DNA from 3 places in the Pseudoalteromonas sp. SR41-8 genome. Region 2 is predicted to be linked to each of the others. Evidence: predicted binding sites of a transcription regulator. Region 2 holds the regulator's gene; each other region holds the start of a gene.

The links. The regulator MetJ, encoded in region 2, represses methionine synthesis genes. The targets are predictions, from matches to a motif close to TAGACGTCTAGACGTCTA.
Positions count from the first base shown of each region.
Region 1: the regulator MetJ is predicted to act here: its motif matches at 1,504-1,521, upstream of H5162_RS04145 (methylenetetrahydrofolate reductase).
Region 3: the regulator MetJ is predicted to act here: its motif matches at 2,385-2,402, upstream of metA (homoserine O-succinyltransferase).

Region 1 is NZ_JACJEE010000004.1:16,685-20,981, reverse strand. It holds gene H5162_RS04150 (DEAD/DEAH box helicase) at 1-390, shown strand, start outside; gene H5162_RS04145 (methylenetetrahydrofolate reductase) at 503-1,459, opposite strand; gene H5162_RS04140 (pitrilysin family protein) at 1,707-4,297, shown strand, end outside.
Region 2 is NZ_JACJEE010000032.1:41,333-45,629, forward strand. It holds gene metL (bifunctional aspartate kinase/homoserine dehydrogenase II) at 1-723, opposite strand, end outside; gene metB (cystathionine gamma-synthase) at 730-1,992, opposite strand; gene metJ (met regulon transcriptional regulator MetJ) at 2,228-2,548, shown strand; gene H5162_RS17490 (malic enzyme-like NAD(P)-binding protein) at 2,658-3,899, opposite strand.
Region 3 is NZ_JACJEE010000038.1:35,211-39,507, forward strand. It holds gene metH (methionine synthase) at 1-304, opposite strand, end outside; gene H5162_RS18715 (homocysteine S-methyltransferase family protein) at 315-1,382, opposite strand; gene metA (homoserine O-succinyltransferase) at 1,372-2,319, opposite strand; gene H5162_RS18725 (DMT family transporter) at 2,487-3,386, shown strand; gene ettA (energy-dependent translational throttle protein EttA) at 3,480-4,297, shown strand, end outside.

The DNA.
Region 1 (4,297 bases), on a different contig from region 2:
AGAGCACTGCAAGATTTTAAAGAAGGTACCACTCGTGTGCTAGTGGCAACCGATGTTGCAGCTCGAGGTCTAGACATAGTCTCGTTAAAGTATGTGATTAATTTTGAATTACCTTATATAGCTGAAGATTATGTCCACCGTATTGGCCGCACAGGGCGCGCTGGCGAGCAAGGCTTAGCGATGTCATTAGTCAGCCTTGACGAGCAGTGGTTACTTGAAGAAATTGAAGTGTTGCTTGATACTCGTCTAACGCCGCAGTGGTTAGCTGGCTATGAACCTGATCCAAATAAAAAGCCAAAAGACAACCGTAAAAACACCAATAAATCACGTAAAGAGCGCGACAAAAAACGTATTACAGGGCAAAAAACACCAAACAGAAGACGCAAATAATCGTTCTCAGTCGTGACTTATTAATTCATTGCATAGTATAGTATTTATTATCAAGCTCAAAATAAGCAAACGGATATGCTTACTTTGAGTGATAAATTATAAAAACGGATACTTACGCAATTTGTTTTTCAGCTAAGTTTAATTCCATCGTCGCTTTTAATAAGCGGTAAAGATTAATAGATGCATCAATTTCTTCTTTACGGTTGGTTAAACTTTCAATATTTAACCCCAGTGGCACGTCTAAATGCGCGCAACTTCTTAGTATTAAATCTAAGTTTTCACGGCAAATACGTACAGATTCACTCAGTGGGTTTTGCGAATCAAGCATCCGCCATTTAGTTGCATCAGGTACGGAAATTCCTAACCATTGCATAAACTCTAAGGTTTTTTCACTGCCGCAGGGTGTAAAGGTTAGAATAATACGTTTAGGTTCGATACCTTGAGCTTTACAGCTGCGCGCATAACTGGTGATCAAATCCACGGTTGCTTGCGCGTTATACACAGCTTGTGAGATAAAAAATTTACAGCCTTGCGTGGTTTTTTCAAGTAAGCGTTCATGTTCATTACGTTTACTTGCGTGGCGCTCGGCAATGGTAACGCCTCCTAAAAAGAAGTCTTGAGGCTGTTCGCTTAAGACTTTATAAGCATCAGGCAGGCTTAATTTAATATCCCCGTCAGATGATGGACTACCGACTAATACTAGGTTTTTTAAATTAAACTGGTTTTTAGTTTCGCTTAACCACTGTTTAAATTCGGCCACACCGCGCTGTGCAACACTTTTATAAGTGATCACTTCTTGATGCGATAAATTACGTAGTAAGTTACTGTATTCTCGAGGATCTACTGTTTGCTTGAACGGAAAAGGGCGAGGCATCTCAGTGCGACTACTTTCATCTTGAATGTCATAAATAATCACGCCATCGTATTCAATTTCATGCAAACGAGCTAAGAGCTTTTGGGCGATAATTTCAAGCTGCGCTTTATCAGTACCAATACGTGGTGGGGTGGTACCAATTAAGTACACACCCTGATTGGTGTCTTCAATTTTCTCTTGTAGTGATAAAGCCATAATCCTCATTCCAGCTAAGTTAGTGTCTATGGCAAATAATATAGCAGCCATTTAGACGTCTAGATAGATTTTTTTAGTGAAACTTTTTCAACGAAGGTGAGTTTTATTCATGTTGCTCTGAATGAAGAGTTCTCTGATACACAACTGTTTACATAATTTATTACCTCAGGGGTCTTATATTGACTTGCTTTGTTGCATAATCGGATGACTAAAAACAAGAAATTTATTCAACTAACAAGGGATAGCAATGAAATTTAAATTATTAGCAACGAGCCTTGCGGTAACGCTTGCACTGAGCGGCTGTGCAAATAACAGCGGCTCAAACATGGTCAAAGAGGTTGAGATTGAACAGTCAACGGTTGCCAGTAGTAATGATCGGGTGTTCTCACAAGATTATTTATTAGAAGAGCTTGATAACGGTTTACGCGTTATGGTGGTGAAAACTGATTACCCTGATGTGGTATCACTACAAATTCCAGTGTCTGTCGGTTCTCGTAATGAAGTCGAAGCAGGTAAAACCGGTTTTGCACACTTTTTTGAACACATGATGTTTAAAGGCTCTGAAAAATATCCGCAAGATGTGTATTCTGATATTCTAAAAAATTCTGGGGTTGATAATCGCGCTTATACAACCAATGATTACACTAACTATCACTTAAACTTTTCAAAGCAACATCTTGATAAAGTACTTGAAATTGAAGCGGATATTTTTCAAAACCTGACTTATTCAGAAGAGCAATTTCGTACCGAAGCATTAACAGTTAAAGGCGAATACCTTAAAAATAATGCCAGCCCGGTTCGTAAGTTACTTTCTGCAGTACGTAATGAAGCATTCGAAAAACATACTTATAAACATACCACCATGGGCTTTTTTGAAGATATTGAAGCCATGCCGGATCAAATGGCATACGGTAAAGAGTTTTTTGCTAAGTTTTATAAACCTGAATATGTGTCATTAGTGATTGTAGGCGATGTTGATCCAGCTGAAACTATGGCTATGGTTAAAAAACACTGGGGCCAATGGCAAAAAGGCGATTTCGTTGCTGATATTCCAACCGAACCAAAACAGCAAGCGGCGAAATATATACATGAGCAAAACGAAGGCTTACCAGGGCATTGGTTATTAGTATCTTATAAAGGCACAGCCTGGCAGCCAAAACAAAAAGACAGAGCCGCGCTTGATTTACTGTCACAGCTTTATTTTTCAACCAACTCAGAGCTTTACCAAGAGTTAGTGGTTGATAAACAAATTGCTAGCCAAATGTTTAGCTATAATCCTGATACCAAAGATCCCGGCTTATTACATGTTTTTGTGAAAGTTGAAAATGAGGCTGATTTAGCGGTTGCTCGTGATGCAATTAATAGCACCTACGCAAAAGCTCGCACTGAGTTGGTTGATAGCCAAAAGCTAGCTGATTTAAAATCCAATCTTAAATACAGCTTTATTAACGGCCTAGACTCATCACAAGCTATAGGTTCAACCCTTGCCAGTTATATGCATTTTGAGCGCGATCCAGAAGTCGTCAATCAGTTATATGCAACGGCAGATAGCATCACCGCGCAAGATATTAAAGACATTGCTAATAAGTATTTTGTAGACAGTGGTCGTACTACTGTGACTATGTCTGCACTGGATAAAGTGGCTGGCTTTGAACAAGAAGTGGACTTAAACACTCTCGTTGCTAGCAAGCAAACTGTGCAACAGCGTCATTTTAAAGTGCTAGATAAAACCAATAGTTCGCCATTGATTGATATTAACTGGTTATTCCATACCGGTGCTGCGGCTGATCCTAAAGGTCAAAAAGGCGTAGCTGCACTCACTGCGGCCATGCTTGCTCAAGGTGGTTCACAGGCGAAGAGCTACAACGACATTAAACAGGCACTTTATCCATTGGCAGGTAGCTTTGGTTATCAGATAGATAAAGAAATGATTTCGCTACAAGGGCGTGTCCATAAAGATAACGCTGCACAATGGTATGCACTGGTTAGTGAGCAGTTACTAAATCCTGGCTTTAGAGAAGATGACTTTAAACGCCTTAAGAAAGAGCTCATCGACGGTATAAAATCTGGCCTAAAAGCCTCAAATGACGAAGAGCTAGGTAAAGAAGTACTTTATCATAAGCTGTATCAAGGTCACCCATATGAGAGCTATAACTACGGTGATCTATCTGATTTAGAAGCATTAACACTTGATGACGTGAAAGCGTTTTATGCGAAAGAATTTACTCAAGCTAAACTGACTGTCGGTTTAATTGGCGCAGTACCTGAATCACTTAAAGCAACCATGTTTAGCGATTTAAGTGCTTTGCCTAAAGGTCAGCAAAGTCGTTTATCGATTCCTGATGCACCAGCGCTAAAAGGTCATCACGCTACAATTGTAGAAAAATCAGCGCAATCGACTGCGGTATCGTTTGGCTTCCCAATTGATACCATTCGTAGTAGTGAAGACTGGACGGCACTGTGGTTAGTTCGCTCATACTTTGGCGAGCACCGCAGTTCAAACTCATATCTTTATGAGCGCATTCGTCAAACCCGCGGTATGAACTACGGCGATTACGCGTATATTGAGTATTTCCCACGAGGTATGTTCCAGACTAAGCCTGATGCAAACTTAGGCCGCTCTGAGCAAATATTTCAAGTATGGCTTCGCCCGCTGCGCTCGAACAATGACGCTCATTTTGCAACGCGTACCGCTTTATTTGAACTTGATAAGCTAATCAAAAATGGCATGACAGAAAAAGACTTTGACGCAACGCGTAACTTCTTAATTAACTTTGTGCCGCAAATGGTAGCAAGCCAAAACCGTCAATTAGGGTATGCGCTAGATAGTGAGTTTTA
Region 2 (4,297 bases):
TTGGCCACGACATACTTTAGAATACTTAATCGCTTTTTTTACTTTACGAGGGTCGGTACTAAACACCCCTTGGGTATCAGTCCAAATTGATACCTGACTAGCATGACAATAACTGCTTAACAAAGTCGCGCTGTAATCACTGCCATTGCGCCCCAAAGTAACTGTATTTGCTTGGCAATCAGCGGCTATAAAACCAGTAACAATATTAATGCAATTGGCTGAAATTAACTCGGCACAGGCTTGTTGATTTTTTTGATGTAATAATTGCCCATCATTAAGGGTAAACAATTGACGAGCATCAACATCTTGAGCTGCAACATTTAACTGTTTTAAATAGCTAGCCAATAATCGTGCCGACCAAACTTCACCGTGAGCAAGCAATGCGGCTTCCTGTAAGCTTTGCTGTTGAGTTTGCTGTGCAATTAAGGCTAGCTCTTGTTCTAATACGTTTAATGCCGTATGTCGCGCTGCTGGACTCAATAACTGCTCGATCAAAGTACGTTGATGATTATCAAGCTGCAATAAAATATCACTCACTGCCTGTTGATCACCTTGCTGGTAACTCTGCCATAGCGTAACTAACGTATTAGTAGTTTTACCGGCTGCGGATACCACCACACAATCACCGGCTTCCGTATGGGCTAGAATAATATTTGCTACGGCCTGATAACGCTCTGCAGAACTAAGGCTAGAACCACCAAATTTATGAACTATATTTACCATTTTTTATTACCACAAAGCCGTATGTGCAGGAGTCAGTTTAAATGAGCTTGATTGCTCATCATCTTGTTGTTGAACAGAGGAAGCGATTACTTTTGCGCCGTGCTGAGCTTGACCTGGTTTCACTTTATTGAATACACGATCTAAGTCAGCGATTAAATCTTTTACATCTTCAATGCCCACCGAAATACGGATCAGGGTATCACCTACTCCCGCAGCAAGACGAGCAGTTGCCTCCATACCTGCGTGGGTCATTGTTGCAGGGTGACAAATCAAACTCTCAACCCCACCTAATGACTCAGCTAAGCTAAATTCTTCTAAGCTGGTCAAAAATTCTGCAGCATCATTAATATCACCTTTGATATCAAAGCTTACCATGCCACCAAAACCACGTTGCTGCTGTTTAGCGAGTTCATGCTGTGGATGAGATACTAATCCAGGGTAATATACTTGGCTTACATAAGGGGAGTTTTCTAGATATTGGGCAATAATAAAGGCATTTTCTTGATGCTGACGTAAACGAACATTCAAAGTACGTAAACCACGTAACGTTAAGTAGCTATCAAACGGAGCACCGGTAATGCCAATGTTATTAGCCCACCAAGCAAGCTCATCACCCAACTCTTGGGTAGCGGCGATCACCGCACCACCAACAACATCTGAGTGACCGTTAATATATTTAGTGGTCGAATGCACCACAATATCAACACCAAACTCAATTGGGTTTTGCAAAGCAGGTGATAAAAATGTGTTATCGGCACCAACCAACGCACCGCACTGCTTAGCAATCGTGGTGATCGCTTTAATATCGGTTAACCGTAAGATAGGATTACTCGGTGTTTCAATCCAAATTAGCTTTGGTTTTATCTCAAGAATTTTTTGATGATTTTCAGATTTAGTTAAATCTAAAACCACTAACTTTAATAAGCCACGCTTTTCAAGTGAGGTGAATAAGCGGTAACTACCGCCATAGCAATCATGTGGGATCACTAAAGTATCGTCACTGTTTAGCAGCTGAGTAGCTAAATGCACCGCAGCCATGCCCGTTGCAGTGATAATCCCCTTAGCGCCACCTTCAAGCTTAGCGAGCGTTTCAGCGAGTAAATCACGGTTTGGGTTGCCGCTACGGCCATAATCATATTGGCGCTTTTTATCAAAATCAGCAAATGAGTAGGTGGTCGATAAATGAATGGGAGGCACAACCGCGCCGTGATGTTTATCTGCATCAATACCATTGCGTACTGCAATGGTTGCTTTATTCTTTTGACTCATACCGTCACCTACAATTAAATGGATGTTTAGACGTCTAAAAGGTTAGAGGATCAAATTTAATAAGTCAAAGCATTTATGCGGTTTTAGCCGCAAGATTAGAAGTAAAAACATTTAAGCCGCTAGATGGCTAAAAAACAAGTGTTTGACTATCTTTTTTAACACGATAGAATTTCGCCATCTTTGCGCTGCAAAAGGTCGCGCAAACAATTAACAACCTGAGGCAACGATACATCCTATGGCTAAATGGAATGGTGAATATATTCACCCATACGCAGAACACGGGAAAAAATCAGAACAAGTTAAAAAGATCACCGTTTCGATCCCGCTAAATGTATTAAAAGTTTTGACTGATGAGCGCACTCGTCGTCAAATTAATAATCTTCGCCATGCAACAAATAGCGAATTACTTTGTGAAGCATTTTTACACGCATTTACTGGCCAACCACTGCCAAACGATGAAGATTTACGTAAAGATAATCCAGAGAAAGTGCCTGAAGAAGTGAAAAAAATCATGCTTGAAATGGGTCTCGAAGTACCTGTACTCAACGAAGATTAAGTTATCATTTGTATATATTCCTGCTTCAGGAATTGGCTACAAAAAAACCTCAGTAACGTAAGTTACTGAGGTTTTTATTATTGTGCCATTACCAATTGCAGCTAAGCAGCTACTCCATGTAGTTTTCCGGCATATCAATTTGTGCAACACCAGAATCAATTGCCGCTTGCGCTACTGCTTTGGCAATGCGCGGTAATAAACGCGGATCCATCGGTTTTGGAATAATATACTGCGCACCAAATTCAAGTGTCTCAACACCCGCCGCTTTTAATACTTCCGCTGGTACTGGTTCTTTAGCAATGCTACGAATAGCGTCAACCGCAGCAATTTTCATTTCATCATTAATTTTGCTTGCACGCACATCTAGCGCACCACGGAAAATAAATGGGAAACACAGCACGTTGTTAACTTGGTTTGGATAATCTGAACGACCCGTTGCCATGATTAAATCATCGCGAGCACCATGAGCAAGCACTGGTGAGATTTCTGGATCTGGGTTTGAACAGGCAAACACTACAGGTCGATCAGCCATTAGCTTAAGATCGTCAGGAGAAAGTAAATTCGGGCCAGATACACCAACAAATACATCGGCATCAGCAATAACATCTTGCAGTGTGCGCTTATCTGTATTGTTAGCGAATAACTGTTTGTACTCGTTTAAATCATCACGACGAGTATGAATAACGCCTTTACGATCTAACATGTAAATATGTTCACGCAATGCGCCACACTTGATCAGTAGCTCCATACACGCAACCGCTGCGGCACCGGCTCCTAAACAAACGATAATCGCATTTTCGATTTCTTTGCCTTGTACTTCAAGTGCGTTGATCATACCAGCAGCCGTTACAATCGCGGTACCGTGTTGATCGTCGTGGAACACTGGAATGCTACAACGCTCGATCAATGCTTTTTCTATTTCAAAACACTCTGGCGCTTTAATGTCTTCTAAGTTAATACCGCCAAACGTATCAGCGATGTTAGCAACTGTATTGATGAAATCTTCGGTGGTATTGTGTTTCACCTCAATATCTATCGAATCTAGACCCGCAAAGCGTTTAAATAATAACGCTTTACCTTCCATAACCGGTTTTGAAGCCAATGGACCTAAGTTACCTAAACCTAAAATAGCGGTGCCGTTAGTAATAACCGCAACCATATTGCCTTTACCGGTGTATTTGTAGGCATTAGCGGGATCAGCAGCTATTTCACGTACCGGTTCTGCAACACCGGGGCTGTATGCGAGTGCAAGATCCTGTACGGTTTCAGCTGGCTTTGTAAGCTCAACGCTAATTTTTCCTGGAACGGGGTGCGAATGGTAATGTAAAGCTTGTTCACGAAAGTCTGACATAACGCGATTTTATCCTGCAAGTAAGTTAAGTTGAAAGTGAGAGTAAGCAGTTCTTATATCTTATAGGGAACGATACCTATATTATAATTAAATTCAAGCAATATCAGGTCTATCCTGTTATATGCTATATCCGTTAATTTTATGCGTTTTGTCAGCATTTTTTGCAAAAAAGCTTCAATTTTCGGCTATAAAAACGCCACAAAGCATCAAAAAACCCATCTTAAAATGCTCATTATGCAACGCTTTAAAGCAAAAATAATGACCTATGACTAAAAACCATCAAAGTAAGACGTTAACAACATTTAACCGCAAAAGACCTAACTTTACCGACAAAAACGTTTAATTTATCGCTTTAACGAGAATGACAATATAGTCAACAAATCACTATTTGTCTGTTA
Region 3 (4,297 bases), on a different contig from region 2:
CTTGAATACACTTTAAGCCCGCTTCAATGACTTCCCACTTAGAAGAGTCGACCATAATTGGCACGCGAGAAATATCAGGCTCGGAGGCAATCAAATTTAAAAATTTCACCATGGCGGCTTTTGAGTCCAGCATGGCTTCATCCATGTTGATATCAATAACCTGTGCGCCGTTTTCTACTTGCTCGCGGGCAACATTAAGCGCACTCTCGTAATCTTCTTCCATGATCAAACGTTTGAACATGGCTGAGCCGGTCACATTGGTACGTTCGCCAACGTTGGTAAATACTGCTATTTTTTGTGTCATCTCGGCTACCTTAGTTTAAATTACACGCTTCAAGGCCTGATAAGCGCATACGCACTTCAAGCTCTGGCAATAGGCGAGGTTTAACACCTTCAAGCCCTTTCGCAAATGCCCTGATGTGTGCAGGTGTGGTACCACAACAACCGCCAACAATATTGATAAAGCCAGACTTGCCCCAATCGATAATTTCTTGAGCCATTTCAGGTGCTTCTAAATCATATTCCCCAAACTCGTTCGGTAAACCAGCATTGGGGTGAACAGAGACAAAGGTTTCGCAAACACGCGATAGTTCTTCTACATATTGGCGCAATAAATCTGGACCTAGCGCGCAGTTCAAGCCAATTGAAATTGGCTTTATATGACGAATAGAATTATAAAATGCTTCGGTGGTTTGCCCTGACAGCGTACGGCCCGAGGCATCGGTTATGGTGCCAGAGATCATCACAGGCAACTTGCGCCCTGCTTGTTCAAACGCTTCTTCAACCGCGAATGAAGCCGCTTTTGCATTAAGCGTATCAAAAATTGTTTCTATCAAAATTAAATCAACACCACCTTCCATTAAAGCAAGGGTTGATTCAACATACGCGGTGACTAACTTATCAAACGTGACATTGCGATAACCGGGGTCGTTCACATCCGGTGAGATTGAACAGGTTTTTGAGGTTGGCCCTAAAACACCCGCAACATAGCGTGGTTTTGCTGGATTTTTAGCAGTAAACTCATCACAAATACTGCGTGCTAATTTAGCTGACTCTAAGTTTACTTCACGGCTGATGCTGGCCATATCGTAATCTTCCATCGAAATTGTAGTCGAATTAAAGGTGTTGGTTTCGATAATATCGGCACCTGCACTTAAAAAGCCACGATGAATATCAGCAATAATTTTTGGTTGTGTAATGCTTAATAAATCATTATTACCTTTAATTAGCACATGCCAGTCTTTAAAGCGCTCGCCACGGTAATCGTGTTCTTCTAATTTGTGTTCTTGGATCATGGTACCCATAGCACCATCAAGAATTAAAATACGCTGTTTTAACGCTTCAATTAACTCGGCGCTTTTGTTTTCTAAATTATTCGGCATAGTTGTTAGTCCTTACGGCTTGGCTAACTAAATTAATATCATAGGGTGTGGTTTGGTACACATAATAATTTAACCAATTCGAAAACAGTAAAAAGGCATGGCTTTGCCAAGTTTTCGACGGTTCGTTATCTGGGTTGTTCTCTGGAAAGTAATTTTCAGGCAATGGCGCATCAGGGCCTTTTTCTAAATCGCGCTGATATTCGCCTTTTAAAGTGTCTGCATCATACTCAGGATGCCCGGTAATATACACTTGGCTGCCGGATTTATTTTTTATTAAGTAAGCGCCTACTTGCTCTGAACCTGCCAGCACAACTAAGTCATCACAAGCGTTAATTTTTTCAATATCAATATGACCATAACGCGAGTGCGGCACTACAAAGGTATCGTCAAAACCACGCGTTAAGGCTCCATGTTCAAAGTAACACTTATGGGTAAACACGCCACAGAGCTTATTTTCTTTTAGTTCACGCTTTAGATTATAATGATGAAATAAACCCGCGTGAGCCGCCCAACACGAAAATAATGTTGAGGTTACATGCTGCTCCGCCCAATCTAAAATTACTTTTAGTTCATCCCAGTAGGCTACATCGTCATATTCTAAATGTGCCAATGGTGCGCCGGTAATGAGTAATGCATCGTAATTGTTGTCTTTTACTTCAGAGAAATAACGGTAAAAAGTGTCTAAATGCTGCTCTGAATTGCTACTGCTGCGATGAGTGTCTAAACGTAGAAGCTCTACATTCACTTGTAAGGGTGAATTAGCGAGCAAACGAATAAATTGCACCTCGGTTTCTACCTTATTAGGCATTAAGTTTAAAATCGCCAAGCGCATCGGACGGATCTCTTGGGTTTTAGCGCGGCTTTTTGGCATTACGAATACGTTTTCTTGACGTAACTTCGCAATTGCGGGCAATTCATCTTTAACGGTAATAGGCATACTCATCTCCAAGGCATAATTAACCAATGGCTAATTATGAACGGATAGCTGGAAATTTCAACCTCTAGATGTTTAGATGTCCAAATGAATTTATTTTAGCTATTCTTTTGCATTCTAAAAACCGCTCGCCATAATGCGCCTGTTGATTGTATTTTAAGGTGGTAAACGTGATTGATTGGCTAGGCTTAGGAGAACTTTTTGCTATATTAGCAGCTATTGTTTGGGCGCTTTCGACCATTTTATATAAAGGTTTTAGCCATCAATTAACGCCTATGCAGCTAAACATCAGTAAAGGCGTGTTAGCAAGTGCCATGATGTTAGCGACTATTGCTATTACTCAAGACGCTGCACTACCACATCATCTGACAAGCTGGCTTTGGCTAATTGCTGGCGGGGTGATTGGGATTGCGATTGGCGATAGCGCCTATTTTACTGCGCTGCGAAATATTGGCCCTGCTCGCACGTTAGTTATTGAGTCCCTTGCTCCAGCCCTTGTGGGGGTTTTTAATATCCTGCTATTAAATCATTATTTATCGCCATTTGCATGGTGCGGTATTGTACTTACAACCATTGGCGTAGTAATAGCAATCAAGCCTGAAAAAACATTGCCACAGGTTGATCATCAACATTATCGCAAAGGTGTTTTATGTGCCCTTGCAGCTGCTATCTGCCAAGCGCTCGGTATGGTGATGTCTAAAGGCGCACTCAATAATGAGCATATGAGTAGCTTATGGGCGGCATTAATTAGATTAGCAGCAGGTACGATGACTGTGGCCTTAGTTGTTGCAGTGTTTAAAAGCAGTGAATTTAAACAAGCACTAACTCTGAGGGGAATTAGCGGCAAACAATGGTTTTTTGCGGCTGTGTTTTTAGGCACTTTTCTTGGTTTATGGCTTCAACTTGGCGCAGTTAAATATACCGATCCAGCCATTGCACAAACGATTTTCGCAACCGCGCCATTAATTGTAATGAGCATTGGTTTTATAAAGCGCGAGCCCGTTACCAATAAAATGTTAATAGGCGGCTTGCTTGCTTTAATCGGTGTAGGAGTATTGCTCGCGAATTAGCACATTGTTATTTGGTTGATTCGTTGACTGTTTCACCTGTGAGCCACTACAATACAACATTGAAATTTTTATTATTATTTGAAGGCTCCTTCCATGGTTTTACCTGATAAGTTTATTTTCTCGATGAGTCGAGTATCTAAGGTTGTGCCACCTAAGCGCACTATCTTAAAAGATATTTCTTTGCATTTTTTCCCGGGCGCAAAAATTGGTGTACTTGGTTTAAACGGTTCTGGTAAATCAACGTTGCTACGTATTATGGCCGGCCTTGATCAAGAGTTTGAAGGTGAGGCATATCCTCAACCGGGCACTAAAATTGGTTACTTACCGCAAGAGCCTATTCTAGATGAAAGCAAAACGGTTCGTGAAACTGTGGAAGAAGCAGTCAGCGAAGTTAAAAACGCGCTTAACCGTCTTGATGAAGTATATAACGAATACGCGATGGAAGATGCTGACTTTGACGCACTAGCCAAAGAGCAAGGTGAGCTTGAAGCAATTATTCAAGCCCACGATGGTCATAACATCGACAACGTATTAGAGCGCGCCGCAGATGCCCTGCGCTTACCTGAGTGGGATGCTAAAATTGAATTCTTGTCAGGTGGTGAGCGTCGCCGAGTGGCTATCTGTCGTTTACTGCTTGAAAAACCAGATATGCTTATCCTCGATGAGCCGACTAACCACTTAGATGCAGAATCTGTAGCATGGCTTGAGCGCTTCTTGCATGATTACGAAGGCACTGTTGTGGCGGTAACCCATGACCGTTACTTCCTCGATAATGTAGCTGGCTGGATCTTAGAGCTTGACCGTGGTGAAGGTATTCCATGGGAAGGTAATTATTCTTCTTGGCTTGAGCAAAAAGATGCGCGCCTGCAGCAAGAGCAAAAGTCTGAAAAAGCCCGTCAAAAATCAATTGC